DNA from 2 places in the Rummeliibacillus sp. BSL5 genome. Region 1 is predicted to be linked to the other one. Evidence: a T-box and tRNA genes for the amino acid it is inferred to sense, from the RefSeq annotation. Region 1 holds a T-box; the other holds one or more tRNA genes.
The links. A T-box is a leader RNA that pairs with one kind of tRNA and senses whether it is charged. The one in region 1 lies ahead of thrS (threonine--tRNA ligase), so its partner is inferred to be a tRNA-Thr.
Positions count from the first base shown of each region.

Region 2: it has a tRNA-Thr gene. The T-box ahead of thrS (threonine--tRNA ligase) is inferred to sense a tRNA for this amino acid. The anticodon was not compared.

Region 1 is NZ_JAVGCV010000001.1:1,851,541-1,859,077, reverse strand. Features, by position in the region: gene thrS (threonine--tRNA ligase) at 367-2,280, opposite strand; T-box leader at 2,330-2,554, opposite strand; T-box leader at 2,615-2,838, opposite strand; gene RCJ93_RS09190 (LLM class flavin-dependent oxidoreductase) at 3,029-4,024, shown strand; gene RCJ93_RS09185 (S8 family peptidase) at 4,222-5,178, shown strand; gene RCJ93_RS09180 (hypothetical protein) at 5,175-5,360, shown strand; gene RCJ93_RS09175 (sigma-70 family RNA polymerase sigma factor) at 5,511-6,128, shown strand; gene RCJ93_RS09170 (YvrJ family protein) at 6,125-6,283, shown strand; gene RCJ93_RS09165 (hypothetical protein) at 6,287-6,532, shown strand; gene RCJ93_RS09160 (glutaredoxin family protein) at 6,590-6,835, shown strand; gene RCJ93_RS09155 (hypothetical protein) at 6,957-7,537, shown strand, end outside.
Region 2 is NZ_JAVGCV010000001.1:1,625,700-1,633,236, reverse strand. Features, by position in the region: gene RCJ93_RS08225 (hypothetical protein) at 109-588, shown strand; gene RCJ93_RS08220 (DUF2653 family protein) at 576-866, shown strand; gene RCJ93_RS08215 (hypothetical protein) at 1,605-4,043, shown strand; tRNA gene RCJ93_RS08210 (tRNA-Thr) at 4,269-4,339, opposite strand; gene RCJ93_RS08205 (potassium channel family protein) at 4,470-4,856, opposite strand; gene RCJ93_RS08200 (O-methyltransferase) at 5,018-5,656, opposite strand; gene RCJ93_RS08195 (hypothetical protein) at 5,640-5,969, opposite strand; gene RCJ93_RS08190 (WecB/TagA/CpsF family glycosyltransferase) at 6,152-6,865, opposite strand; gene RCJ93_RS08185 (S1C family serine protease) at 7,186-7,537, shown strand, end outside.

The DNA.
Region 1 (7,537 bases):
ACATCAAATAAATATACACAAAAGAAAAGCATACTTGTAAAATATAGTGAATGCTAAATTATGGCCAACTATTGCAGTTGAAAATTTATTATGCAAATATCGACTAATAGCCACAATGCCTAGCTTCAATGCTTACCATCGTTCTCTGTTGATTTACCATCACTGAGGACACATTTACTACCGTTCATACTCATTTAACAACCGCCCTCTAGAAGTTTACTCCCCAAAAAGTACAATTTAAGTCCCGAAGATACTCGCCCGTTCAGCAATCATGGGATCGCTTTGGAAAAGAAATGGCTGTCATTAAAAATATAAATAAGTAAATTAACAAGGGGAGGACCAATATTAGGTTCTCCCTTGTTTGTTTTAAATGCTGCGTTCATTTATTTGCTTTACAATATTCTTTTTAAAATCCTTAAACGGCATACTGATTGATTGTTTTTCGCCGTGCTTTCGAACATTTACTGCGTTTTCTTTTAACTCTTCTTCACCAAGCACAATAATATAAGGAATCTTTTGCATCTGTGCTCTTCTTATTTTATAGCCTAATTTTTCTTCGTCTTCATCAATTTTAACTCGTACTCCTAATTGTCTTAGCTGAGATTGGATTTTTAAGCAATAATCTAGGTGCACCTGAGAAACGGGGACAATTTGTACCTGTGTAGGAGCGAGCCAAACAGGGAAGGCTCCTGCAAAATGTTCAATTAAAATGCCTAAGAAACGATCGATGGAACCGAATACTGCGCGATGAATGACCACCGGACGAGCTTTTTCATTTTGTTTGTCTATATATGTTAAATCAAACTTCTCTGGTAGCTGGAAGTCGAGCTGTACTGTAGCACATTGATGGCTGCGTTGAATGGCATCTTTAATGTGAATATCAATTTTGGGACCATAAAACGCACCATCACCCTCATTGATTTTGTAAGGGTACCCCAAGTTATTTAGTACGTTTTCTAAAGCTGTTTCAGCACGATTCCAAAGTTCCTCGCTTCCCATTGAATCTTCTGGGCGTGTTGATAATTCTATTTCGTATTCAAACCCGAATACTTTATACACATGGTCGATGATCTTTAATGCAAGAGTAATTTCGTCTTCAATCTGTTCTGGTGTAACGAAAATATGAGCATCGTCCTGGCAAAATGATCTAACGCGTAATAATCCATTTAAAGCACCGCTGAATTCATGTCGATGAACTTGCCCGAATTCCGCCATGCGAATAGGCAAATCACGATAGGAATGTCGTTCATTTTTGAAAATGAGCATATGTCCAGGACAGTTCATCGGTTTTAAGGCAAAGCTTTGTTCATCAACCTGTGTAAAGTACATGTTTTCTTTGTAGTGATCCCAGTGACCGGATTGCTCCCACAATCTCTGATTCATCATGAGTGGAGTCCGCACCTCTTTATAATCATACTCAGCCTGTAAATTTCGTAAAAAGGACTCGAGCTCATTCCGTATAATCTGGCCATTTGCCAAATAGAAAGGCATGCCGGGTGCTTCCTCTGAGAACATGAATAACTCAAGCTCTTTTCCAAGTTTACGGTGATTTCGCTTTTCTGCTTCTTCTAGAAAGACGAAATAGTCACGTAGCTCATCCTTTGTTGCAAAAGCGACACCATAGATGCGTTGAAGCATTTTATTATTACTATCGCCTCGCCAATATGCCCCAGACACTTTTGTTAATTTAAAATGCTGGATCTTACCTGTAGAAGGTATATGGGGACCCCGGCATAAATCATAAAAGTCACCCTGTTCATAAACAGTAACTGTTTCATCCTGTGGAATGTCTTCTAACAACTCAAGTTTTAATGGATCATGCGCAAATAATTGCTTAGCTTTCTCGCGTGAAACTTCCTTTCGATTTATCTGCACGTTTTCATTAATGATTTGTTTCATGACCTTTTCTATTTGAGGTAAATCACTTGGAGTGATAGGGGAATCCAGCTCCACATCATAATAAAAACCATCTTCAATGACAGGACCAATTCCAAAATGAATAGAAGGATATATGCGTTTTAATGCGTGCGCCAATAAGTGGGCTGTTGAATGGCGAACCACTGCTATTCCTTCTTTTGAAGCTGCATCATATAAGGAAATCTGTGCATCTTCTGTAATCGGACGTGCTACATCTGTAGGTATCCCATTTACATAACCGACAATTGTCTTTTTAGAAAGACTGGGGCTAATGGAGTTGGCAATATCTGTTAGTGTTAGGCCTCGTTCGTATTGCTGTTGTTTGCCATCTGGAAATTGAATTTGTATAAATTGATCATTCATCATGTTAAACACTCCTATTTTTATAATAAAAAAACACACGCATCCCTAAACAAGGGACGAGTGTGTTGTTAACCCGTGGTTCCACCCAACTTTCCATACGCTAAAGAATAGCCTATGGCTCTGATGCTGTAACGTAGCATAGACGGTATTGGATACTACATTCCCCAATACAGCTCAAAGGTGGTAAATTATTTTCCTAAGCTAGGAAGATTTCAGCAAAACTTCCCTCTCTGTAAACCGTAAAAATAATTCCTGTCCTTATCATCGCTTTTGAATTTTTCATGCCAATCAATGGAATCCTCCGTTAAATACAAAAAAACGCACGCATCCCTAATAAAGGGACGAGTACGTTTTAACCCGTGGTTCCACCCAACTTCCCATAAGTTAGAAAACAACTTATGGCTTTGGTGCTGTAACGTAGCATAGACGGTACCGGATACTAGATTCCCCGATACAGCTCAAAGGTGGTAAATTACTCTCCTGCGTTAGGAAGATTTCAGCAAAACTTCCCTCTCTGTAAACCGTAAAAGTGATTCATGTCCTTATCAGTGCTTCTTTAGAATTAAAATTATTATATATATTATGATAAGTAGAACTATTTAGCAACACCTATTTTAATTATGAACAATTTATTATCTTAACCTCCTCACCAATCCAATCATTTTACATCCCCTTAAACTTCCGCTAGCATTATGACGTATAAATATCACATTTACACAGATAGATGAAAAAAGGAAGGATGAGTAACATGAGACTCTCTATTCTAGATCAAGCGCCGATTCCAAAAGGGGCTAAACCGGCACAGGCTTTAAAAAACAGCGAAACATTGGCGATTCTTGGCGAAGAGCTAGGCTATCACCGTATGTGGATGGCAGAGCATCATAACGGGCAATCGCTTGCAAGCTCTGCGCCTGAAGTAACAGCGGCTCACTTGGCTGCTAAAACAAACCGTATTCGTATCGGCACAGGCGGCATCATGATGATGCATTACTCACCATTAAAAGTAGCGGAAGTGTTCAAAACATTAAGCGCACTGTCACCTGGCCGCATCGACTTTGGCGTTGGACGCGCACCAGGCGGGGATACTTATGCTATTTATGCGATGGCAAAAGGTAAACGACCTGAGATGACGGATCAATATAAAGAAATTGAAACAACACTTAAGTTGATGAACGATCAAAAATCAGGCATCTCTGTCTACGATTCAGTCGTGGCGACACCAGCGCGCGTAGAACTTCCTGAAGCATGGTTATTAGGCTCGACTGGTAATAGTGCCGTACGAGCAGGTCGCATGGGAATGGGTTACTCCTTTGCTCAATTCTTCAATGGTGGAATGACGAGAGAAATCTTCGACACATATCGCGCTAATTTCGAGCCTTCATACTTTATGGAAACACCAGAAATTTTGGTGACATATGCGACAACTGTAGCGGAAACAAAAGAAGAAGCAGAATTCTTAGCAATGCCGATTGATATTTCTAGACTACAGCTGATGCAAGGCAACTTAATCCAAACCTTGTCACCAGAAGAAGCAAAAGACTATCCATTGACTGAAATGGACAAAATGATGATTGAAGAAAATCGCAAATTGCATCTAGTCGGAACACCGAAGGAAGTAGGCGATATTATTCGCCGAGATCAAGAGCAATATGGATTTGACGAAGCGATGTTCAATTGTAACCAATTCAGCATCGAAAGCCGAAAACAAAGCTACACACTATTAGCAAAAGAATTATTGGATTAATTTATATCCACAGCAGAAGCAGGGCAAATATGAATAAAAAAAGAAACCAGAAGCGCTGATTAAGTCAGTTCTTCTGGTTTTTTTGTGTTTAAGTAATCTATAAATGCTCTAATTATTAAAATTACTGGATAAAAAGGTTGTAGAATACTTTAATCATATTTCTTTATTCTACAAAAGCTAATAAAAGGAGTCTTTCTATGGAAGATACAGAAGTTAAATTAATACCGGATGAAGCATTAGTTTCTATGAGTAATATGGAAGAAGTTATCCCAACGAACATTCTAGAAATAGGTGCTCAAACAAAATGGAAAAGGGGGTTTTCTGGGCAAGAGGTAGTCATTGCTGTTATAGATACGGGTTGTGATAGTAGTCACCCAGATTTATCTGAAGCGATAATTGATGGCTATAATTTTACGACTGAGCATTATGGGAATCCTGAAAATTATAATGATACGAACGGTCACGGCACCCATGCAGCAGGTGTGATAGCAGCTGCGCAAAATAATAAAGGAGTTATAGGTATATCATTCAAATCCAAATTATTAATTTTAAAAGTACTAAATTCTGTTGGCGGTGGATCTATTGATAATCTAATTAAGTCTCTTGACTATGCTTCAAATTGGCGTGGACCAAATAATGAAAGAGTTAGAATCATATCTCTATCACTTGGTACAAAGCAATCTTCGACGGAGCTCCACAACGCTGTAAAGAGAGCGATAAATAATGGAATATCAGTTGTAGTAGCTTCAGGAAATGATGGTGATGGAGAATTTAGTACGAATGAATATCGATATCCAGGAGCTTATGAAGAAGTGATTGAGGTTGGGGCAATTGATCAGAATCAAAAAATAGCACATTTCTCAAATACAAATGAGTATGTTGATCTCTATGCTCCTGGAGTTAATGTGTATTCAACATTTCTAAATCAACAATATGCGATTTTATCAGGTACTTCAATGGCTGTACCACATGTAGCAGGAGCGTTAGGTTTACTGATTGAAGAGCATGAATATAAACAAAATAAAAGGTTAAGTGAACAAGAAATTTATGACATTCTAATGCTACATACAGAGAATAGAGAATTAAATAATTATAATATAAATATTTTATCTTTATCTAAAAAACCTTTTAAAAGAAAGGAGGAAATCAGATGAATGATTCCTTAACAATTAAAGAATTGTTTGTTAAATGCTATTGTGAATCTAGGAAAACACAAGCATACTTAACTCAGTGCTTGGATAAATGCCCAGAAGAGCAGAGAGAATACTTAATAGAGCTTGTAGAAAAAACAGCCTCAACCTCTAAAAAAATAAAAGAATTTTACGAAAAGCATTAGATTTTATTGTAAAAAATGGTATAATTAAAAAGTAAATATTCAGACAAAAAGTAGAATAAACCTATTTATGACTATACATTGCTAGTCATTTTTTTACAACCAAAAATAGAACATACATTCTCTTTTTGCGTAGGTGTGGAGGTAATTATTATGGAATTTAACATGACAGAAGGATATTGTACGGATGCCCTTCAAAAGTTCAAGTTGGATAATGAGGAGTTTTTAAAAAATAATATTGTTCTTTCCTTTCTTAAAAATAAGGACCATGAGGATTTATTTGTTACTGCTATATGTAATCCAACTATTGAAAATGAGAAAAAATTAGACAATGCCTTTAGGAAGTTTTATTTTCATATTCGGTTTATTTCTTTTATCTCAACAGCTATATATTTTAATGCAGTCAATTTTGATAAAAAACATAGAAAGATTCAACAACGACACCCTCTAACTGTTGATAGACCTTTAGGAAATGATGAAGATGGCACCTTTAAAGATTTAATTACTGATGAAAAAGCGCAAATTCATATTGATCATATTATACAAAAAGAAAGTATTTTGGATTATCTCGAAGATCCACAGTTATGCTCAGCGGTTGAGAAGTTAACGGAAAAGCAAAAGGAAATAATCAATTTAGCATTCGTAAACGGACTCTCAGACACCCAAATTGGGAAGATACTGAACAAATCTCAGCAATCTGTTTCTAAGACTAGAAAAAAAGCAATTCAGAATATAATACAGTCTTTTAAAGGAGGGAAAAATAGCAAATGACAGAAATCCCTGAATGGATTGTTATTTTAGGGAACTTTGGGTTTCCTATAGCCATAACAATGTACTTATTCGTTCGTTTTGAAAAGAAAATAGAAAATTTAGAAGCAGCTATAACAGAACTAGGACAAGTTATTAAAGAAACAAGGAGGAATTAATAGATGACAGTATTCTTATATGAGTTAGTAAAAGAATCACAAGAAAGCAAACATGCAATGCAATCATTAATTGATTTATTTGAACCTAAATTAAAAAAATCTCTTTCGCTTACAAGCTATGAAAATCGAGAAGATTTAGCACAAGAATTAAAATATACACTTATTAAATATATTCATGGATATCAAGTAGAGGAAACACCGGGGTTTTATGATTTGAAAAGAAAAATAGAAAATAAAAGAGCTATGTGAAGAGCTGTAAATTACATGTAATCATAATTTCTATAATAAAACGGAGGGAAATTTTGTATGGAAATCATTGTCTATACTCAACCAAATTGTATATATTGCGAAAATCTCGTAAGCTTTCTTGAAGAAAAGAAAGTGAATTATAAAGAGATAAATATCCATAAAAGTATTGAAGTGTACGAAGAATTCAGTCAACTAGGAGGGAGAGCTACACCTTATATCATTAAAAAAATTAATAATATAATTGTTTCAAAGATTGTAGGGTTTAATAAAAAAGAGATAATAACTGAACTTAATATTTCTTAATTTATATTTTAGCAGGTAGAAAATTTATTTCTATCTGCTTTTTTCTATATTAAAGGGTTGTTATTTCATCAACGTTTTCCTCTTTATTAATTATTATGCTGTGTTAGAAAGGATGAGAAGATTGAAGGTTTTAAAAGTATTAACAGTATTAACAGCTAGTAATTTAAAGATGCATAAGTATTTATTGTTAATAGGGTTAGTTAGTTTATTACTTTATGGGGGACTCATTGAATATACATTGCTATATAAAGCGAAAGATCCAGGTAATGCTTTACAATTTTCAAGCTTTTTAATCCAGTCGGGTATGTTGTTTTTTCTGTTGATAGGATATCAATTAGCCACTAAGAATCTAACAAGCTCGCTATATCAAGTAGCAAATAAAGAAATGAGAAAATTACATTGTATTAATATATCCTTTTTATTTATTTTATCCTTACTGTTTGTTTTAACTTTTATCATAAGTACTAACATTTATTATCACTGTATAGACCCTACTAACTCTTTTGTAAAAGAGAGTTCACTGTTCTTTTTGTATTATTGGTGGTTGCCTTTTATTATAAGTGCCCTTATAGGCTATATTTTTGGATTGAGTTTCTCTAGCAAAATAGTTTACGTGTGCATATTTATTGTTTGGGCACTTCTCTCACCTACAAATCTAAACTTTTTAAATAATTTGCTTGTTAACTCACAATTAATAGAGGT
Region 2 (7,537 bases), 230 kb from region 1:
AAAAGCAGGAGGATTTTTTTTGCCTTAGCGTTTCATTTCATATAATGTAAGGAAAATGATAAGATAAGAGTAAGTAATATTAATTACACACTAATGGAGGGTATTTAATTGAAATTTAAAAAACTTGCGGCAGCTTTATTTGCAGCTACTCTTGCTTTCTCAACTGTAGGGCCTGTTGTTTCAGACCATTTCAGCATCACAGCTGATGCAAGAGGTTACAAATCAGGCAAAAGAGGTTTTAATTCAAACGGTAATTCCAACAATTCTATTTTCAATAACAACAAATCCAATACAAATCGAAATACACAAGATAATAAAAACTCAAGCTTTAATAACAAAACTAACAAATCAAAAACTGCTAATTCAACTCCACGAAAAGGCGGGTTTATGCGTGGTATGATGCTCGGAGGACTGGCAGGACTTTTATTTGGCGGAATGCTTAGCAATATGGGTGCAATGGGCAACTTATTTGGTTTATTAATCAATGTTATTGCCATCTTGGTACTTATTATGTTAATCATGAAAGTCTTCCAAATGTTCCGCGGCAACAAAAAACGTGATGAGGACCGAAATGTATGGAAACAATAGTCTTATCAGAAGACCAATTAATTAACGCGTTATGCGTATACCATGCACGCCAAATCAATGTAATGCCCGAAAATGTAGAGATCGAGCTTTGCTTTGATGACGATGAAGGCTACTCTGCTGATGCATATTATAATAATCGACAAGATACGTATCGCGTAGCCAACATGTTGTCCGCTATCCGTGCCTACTTACAGGAAGAAACGAACGTAGATCCTTATGCAGCAAGCATCCGATTAGAAATTGATGATGAAGAGGGCATGATTGCTGTAATAGAATAAGAAATAAAGCCATCCAATTATGGATGGCTTTTATTGTGGATAAAAATAAATTTATATTCACGTCTTATATATCTGAAATACAAAGTAATACTATATAGTTTGAAATTAACTAAGCATTTTATGGCTATATGTAGAAACTCTGTAGTGGTAGAATAAAGAAATAGTATATACAAAAAGTACTATATACTAGCGGGGAACAGGAGTAGAAAAATAAGATGTTGTTTCACTTACTTTTTTACAAATATATTCAGTAAAAAGCGAATGTTAGTCAAAATTTGTCGAATAAAGTGGTATTAAACCAAAAAAAGACGAACTTTGTAGTTCAAAAGTTTATTTTCAAAATAAAAAAGAACTAGGAAATTGTTAAGGGAAATATAATAATAAAGCTTATAGATAAACCAATGAAAATTAAAAATATGTTTTTATGTAAAAAATTTTATAGTATTTTATCTAATATTAAACATTAGTAGAATTTATAATAAAAAAATACAAAATACTAAGTAGAATAATAGTAATAAAAATTGGAAAATGATATAAATTTATTGGATATAATTATATATTATTCATATTTTATTCGTATTTTAATAAAAAAATATAAAAAACTATTATGCAAATTTAAATAATGTGATAATATAGTCGTTAAGGATTACGAATTGAAGGATTTTGGAAAAAAACTTATAAAAATTACGTAGTATCGTAATCCGTAAAATAGTTCATCTATAAAGGAGAATGGGAATTTTGAAAAATTATAAACTTATTAAAACTGCTGCTGCTGTTGCTCTAGGCGCTTCTGTCATAACAGCCGCCTTAGTGCCAGGTTCAACAAGCGCATTTGCAGCTTCTAAATACAAAGTATCAAAAGGTAAACTAATAAACGCTAAAACTGGTAAGGTTGTAAAAGGTTATGTTGTTTATAATTCAAAACTTTACTACAATGGCAAATTGAAAACTGGATACAAAACAGTTGGTTCAGGTAAAACAATCAAACTTTATTTCAATGGATCACTTAAAAAAGGTTACAAAACAGCAAAAGAAAATAAATTGTTGTTCTACAATGGATCACTTAAAAAAGGCTACAAAACAGCTGGTAACGGTGAACGCCTTTACAAAGATGGCTATCTTGACAAGGGCTACGAAGTATATGGTGATGTTGATAAAGATCCATCTCTATACTATAACGGCTACCTTAAATCAGGTTACAAAACAGCGAACAACGCAACTTTAATGTTCTACAATGGTAAATTATCAGAAGGCTACAAGACTGATAAAAATGGTACAGTTCTATATAATGAAGGTCGCTTAAACAAAGGATTTGTAAAAGTAGAAGATAAATTTTACAATGACGCAGAGCTAGCTAATGGAACTTTTGAGTATGAAGGTAAAAAAATTGAAATAAAAGATGGTATGGTAGTTTCTTTAAATGTTGAATCTGTAAAAGCTATTGATACTACATCAGCAAAAGTTTCATTTAGCAAAGCAATTGACTCACTTGACAAATCTGCATTCGAAGTAGTAAACAAAGCGACTGGTGAAAAACACGTAGTAAAAGCAGTTACATTGTCTGAAGATAAAAAATCAGCTACTTTAGAATTCTATAATGCATTTGCAGCTAATACTACCTATACTGTAAACACTAAAATAGGTGAAGATAATGTTACAAATGATTTAGTAATAGGTTCATTAAAGCCATCATCAGTGGAAGTAGCAAATCAAACTGTACAAGCTGATACTAATACAGTACTAGATTACAAAGTTAAAGACGAAAGCGGAGTAGATATTACTGCTTCATACCAACCTGGGACAACTGGTGTATCATTTGAATCAGCGTCTACTGCGATTAATAAAACAACAGGTGTAATTAACCTTGCTAAAGGTTCATCTATCAAAGCGAAAGTTGTAATTAAAGATGCTGATAAAGTTTTAGCTGAAAGCTCTGAAGTAACTATTTCTGCACAGGAAGCAGTAGCTTCAACAATTTCTGCTTGGACTGTAACAACTAGTGTTACTCCTGATTTCTCTAAACCAGCTTCAACAATTTATGGTTCAGGATATTCTTTAAAAGCTCAAGCAAAAGATCAATTAGGTAATGTAATTGCTGGTAATTTCACATATGAATCACAAAATAATGGTGTGGCAGTAGTTGATAAAACAACTGGTACCATTACACCTATGGGAACAGGCGTGGTTCCTGTGAAAATCTCATTAGTGAATGATGGCAAAGTAGTAGATACTAAAACAGTTGAAATTAAAGTAAACGCTGCAAAAGCAGTAGACTCGATTAAAGCTGAAAAGTCTTCTTTATTATTATCTAATACATCTGCAGATTCACAAGATTTAGCTGTTTCAGTTAAAGATCAATACGGTAATGCTTTTAGTACTGAGTTGAACAAGGAAGTTTTAGATAAAGACGGTAAAGCACTTGCTAAAGATGTAAATGTACCAACTGTAAAAGTGGAATCTGTAGCTGAAAAAACAGGTGAGTACACAGTAAATATTGCAACAGATAGTACGACAACTGCTGGCACATATACTGTAAAATTAGTAGCTGGTGAAAAATCAGCTACATTCACAGTAACTGTAAAACCTTCTGGGGAAGCAACTTCTTACGTTGCTAAAGAAATTCCAACGACAGTTGATTTAAAAGAAGCTTCTTTAAGCTTTTCTCCTAAGTTATATACTTCAGATGCTGAGGGTTTAACAGTTAAAGATGTAACTTCTGATGCAACAGTATCTGTTTCAGATAACGAAGGTGTAACTGTAAGTGGGGGTACAGTAACTGTTAATAAAGAAAAAGTTAAAGCTGGGGATACATTCACAGTTGTTGTAAAAGTTGGTCTTAATACTGTAGCTTCTAAAGTTGTAACTATAGTTGATACAACTTCAAAATATACTGCTGATTTTAAAGGGTACACTTTAACAGGAGAAATTAAGGGCAATCTAACTAATTTACTATCTAATAATGTAAGAGTTTTGATAGACGGTAAAGAAACAGATGTTTCAAAAACATTGAATGTTAAATCTACAAAATTTGTTGCAACTGATTCTACAGTAGTAAAGAATGATGGAGAACTTGCTGAAGGTACTGCGACCGTATATGTACAAGAAATTACTCTTTCAAATGATAAAGTTGTTACTTTCAATACACCTGTAAAATTCACTGTAAATGTTACTAAATAATTATCTCAAATGCATGGAACTAGTTTATAGGTAAACAGTTTAAGAAAAAGACCTTGATCTCATAGTAGATAAGGTCTTTTTATCTTTCGAGAAGTTCTAAGAGTTAATTGGTGTTTATCTTTTTGTGTGAATATATATTTTGAGGAAATACAAAGTAAACTACAAAAAATAAAACCCCTTCAACGTGAAGGGGTGGCATGTATTTAAGTTGTCGATTTTCTAATATGCCGACTAAGAGAATCGAACTCTTATCAGTGGATTACGAGACCACCGTTTTGCCATTAAACTAAGTCGGCAACAGTTATTTACACCAATAGTATAGCACTTTTATTTTCTTAATTCAGATTTCATGATTTAGGTGATATTCAAAAATGCCCTAGCATTATCTTGACTTATTCTTCTCCAATGCAACTGGGAAGAAATGAATTATTTTTCTTCCTCTTGTCCCTCGCGTTTCCACTTTCCACTTTTAAAGGTTTTCTTAAAATCATCATCATTATTGATGGTCGATTTGGCCAAAAGTATGAGTGTTAGGAGCATTGTGCCTGTTCCAACGATAAGATAGAACATAGTGAATACTTTTCCTATCGCTGTTTCAGGGGAAAGGTTGGTATCGATGCCGGTTGGAATAATGCTCACAACGCAGAAATAGATGGCGTCTAGAACGGCCCAGCCTTCTTTTTGTGTATAAAATAACACGCCTGACAGAATGATGAAAAATAGGGTAGTAATAAGCGATAAAAATAAAGGATGTTTTGATGATTTATACAAAGCTTCTAGCAGTCGTTTTAGTGTTAGGATAAATGAAATCAAAGTGAAAGAATTCCTCCTCGTTATTATTCATTGAATACAGTATCATGCAAGGGAAAATATTTCTAGGTTGAGGGGTGGGGTAGTCGGATAAGCAGGATTAGAAATTGAAAAAACTGCTCACAAAGCATATAGCATTTGCTAGCAGTCAGCATGTTGTATAACTACTTTATAACGCGTGAAACCGTCATTCCGTCGCCGATCGGTATTAATACAGATTGCAACTGAGAGTGTTCTGCGACTGTTTTATTGAACTCTTTCATGAACTCACTATAACGTTTAGGCTGTGAGTTTGAATCTGCAACACTCCCGCCAGCTAAGACATTGTCTGTGACAATAATAGCACCAACTTTGGCAAGCTCGATACAAGCGTTTAAATAGTTGATGTAATTTAGTTTGTCTGCATCTATAAAGAAAAAATCATATTGTTTATTATTTTCTTTTAGAATTTGGAGGCTTTCTAGTGCTGGACCAGTCAAGTAGGTAACTTGATTACCAAAGCCTGCTTTGGTTAAATTTTGATGAGCGAGGGTAGCATAGTTTTCCTCTAATTCGAGTGATGTTAAATAACCTTCGCTGCCAAATCCTCTTGCCAAGCATATGCCGCTATAGCCGCCAAGTGCTCCAATTTCTAGTACTTCTATAGCTTGTGATAAAGACACCAGCATTGTAAGAAGCTTACCAGAGCCGGGTGATACGGAGATAGAACGCATTCCGTTTTCTTCAATTGATGTCAGCACGTCCTCTAAATCTGTATCTGTTGGAGCGAAGAGGCTATCGATGTATTCATTGATTAATTTCATCTGCTGGATCTCCTATCATTTCTGAAGCTTCTTTAGAAGAATTTTCAATGTTTACCATTTCATCACTTTCTTCTAAATCAAATAGCTGTATGAATTCGTTGATAACCATATCGAGTGCCTTTAACTCGCCGATTAAGATTGGCTTAATAGTTTCAAATTCGGGTTCGTCTAGTTGCTGTTTGATAGTCATACGTTTTAGCTGAATCATCTCTAAAAACGCTATTGCTCTGCCGCGCCTAAATGTTTTAGGACCCTTTGTATGATGGCCGCCATGATGACGATGTCGGCCGCCTCTTTCCTCATTTGGTCTCATACCGCACCTCTTTCTGTATACAATTGTATACAATCGGAATATAAAATTATTGTATACAATTGTATACAATAAATCAATATAAATTATAAGAGCGAATTTTTATTAATAAATTGCTACTGGATTTTTGAATGGAAATTGGACATATAAAAAAGCCGATTCAATTTAATAGAATCGGCAAATTGTTATTTTGATTGCAACACCTTAAGCAGAAAAAGAGGTATCTTCATCATACGTTTTATACGGGTGGGTTGTGTGATTAGGCGATAGAACCATTCAAGATTAAGCTTGATAAAGAGTTGTGGCGCGCGGCGAACATTGCCTGATAACACGTCCAAACTGCCGCCTACGCCCATCATGACACAGTGCTCGAATTGATGGCGGTGGCTAGCTATCCATTCTTCTTGTTTGGGAGCTCCCGTAGCAATAAAGATAAAATCAGGCTTTAAGGACGCTGCCTGAGTAGCTACTGCGTCTCTGTCACCATAGCCATCAGCAGTCCCCACAATATTAATATGGGGGTAGAGGGCGATTGCCTTTTTAGCCGCTGCTTCTGCTATACCAGGCTTGCCACCATAAAAGAAGAATCGATTTTTATTAACATCAGCATTTTTCATAAATGCATGTACTAATTCATAGCCTGGTATCCGTTCCCGCAAAGGCGTACCTAATATTTTAGAACCGATGACAACGCCTATACCGTCTGCGACTACATAGGTGGATCGCTGTACGTATTGTTCATATTGTGCATTTTCTTTTGTTAGCATAACAATTTCTGGATTCGCTGTTACGATTGAAATGGGTTCCTTATTGCTGGTTGCCAAGGTCAAGACATGGCTAACAAACTCTTTTTTGGTAGTATCTACAAAAGGAATGCCCAATATATTTATCTTTTTCATTCAACTTACCTTCCATAACACGTTTTCCCTCATTATATACCACGGAAAGGAATCTTTAAATAAACCGAGTAGACATTATAAAGGAGACCTATGGAAAAGAAAGTAAGGTGTGCATATAGTGCTGAAAATAGGGTAAAACAAATAAGTAGAAATACCTTCGAAAAAAATCTATTTTCTCATTCTATTCTTTGGAATTTATGCTATGATAATCTTTGTGAAATTGAATCTAGAAAGCCGAATTGATAAAATTTTGAAACTTTCATATAGGCTCATTCGTCTATAGTATTGACAATTAAATAATGATAGGAAGTGGATGTGTGATGACTAAAAATCGACGGTATCAGCCAAAGAAAGCATCCATCAAAAGAATAGCTGTATCCATTGTATTAATAGCAGCCATTATCTTGGGTGCGTTTATGCTCCTAACCAAAAATGAAAAGTCAGCAAATGAAAATGAACATATTAAAGTAGAAAAAATCAATAAGCCTAAAAAGGAAGAGACAAAAAAGAAAGAAGAACCGAAAAAGGATCAAGAGGATAAGGTGACAGCTAGCCGTCAAGAGGGAAGTGTGACCAATGATATTCCTGCAACTGGCCAGCCAACGACGACCAAAGAAGAAACAAATGTTGTTATGCCTAAAAATGATACCTCTGCAATTATTGCAAACGCTA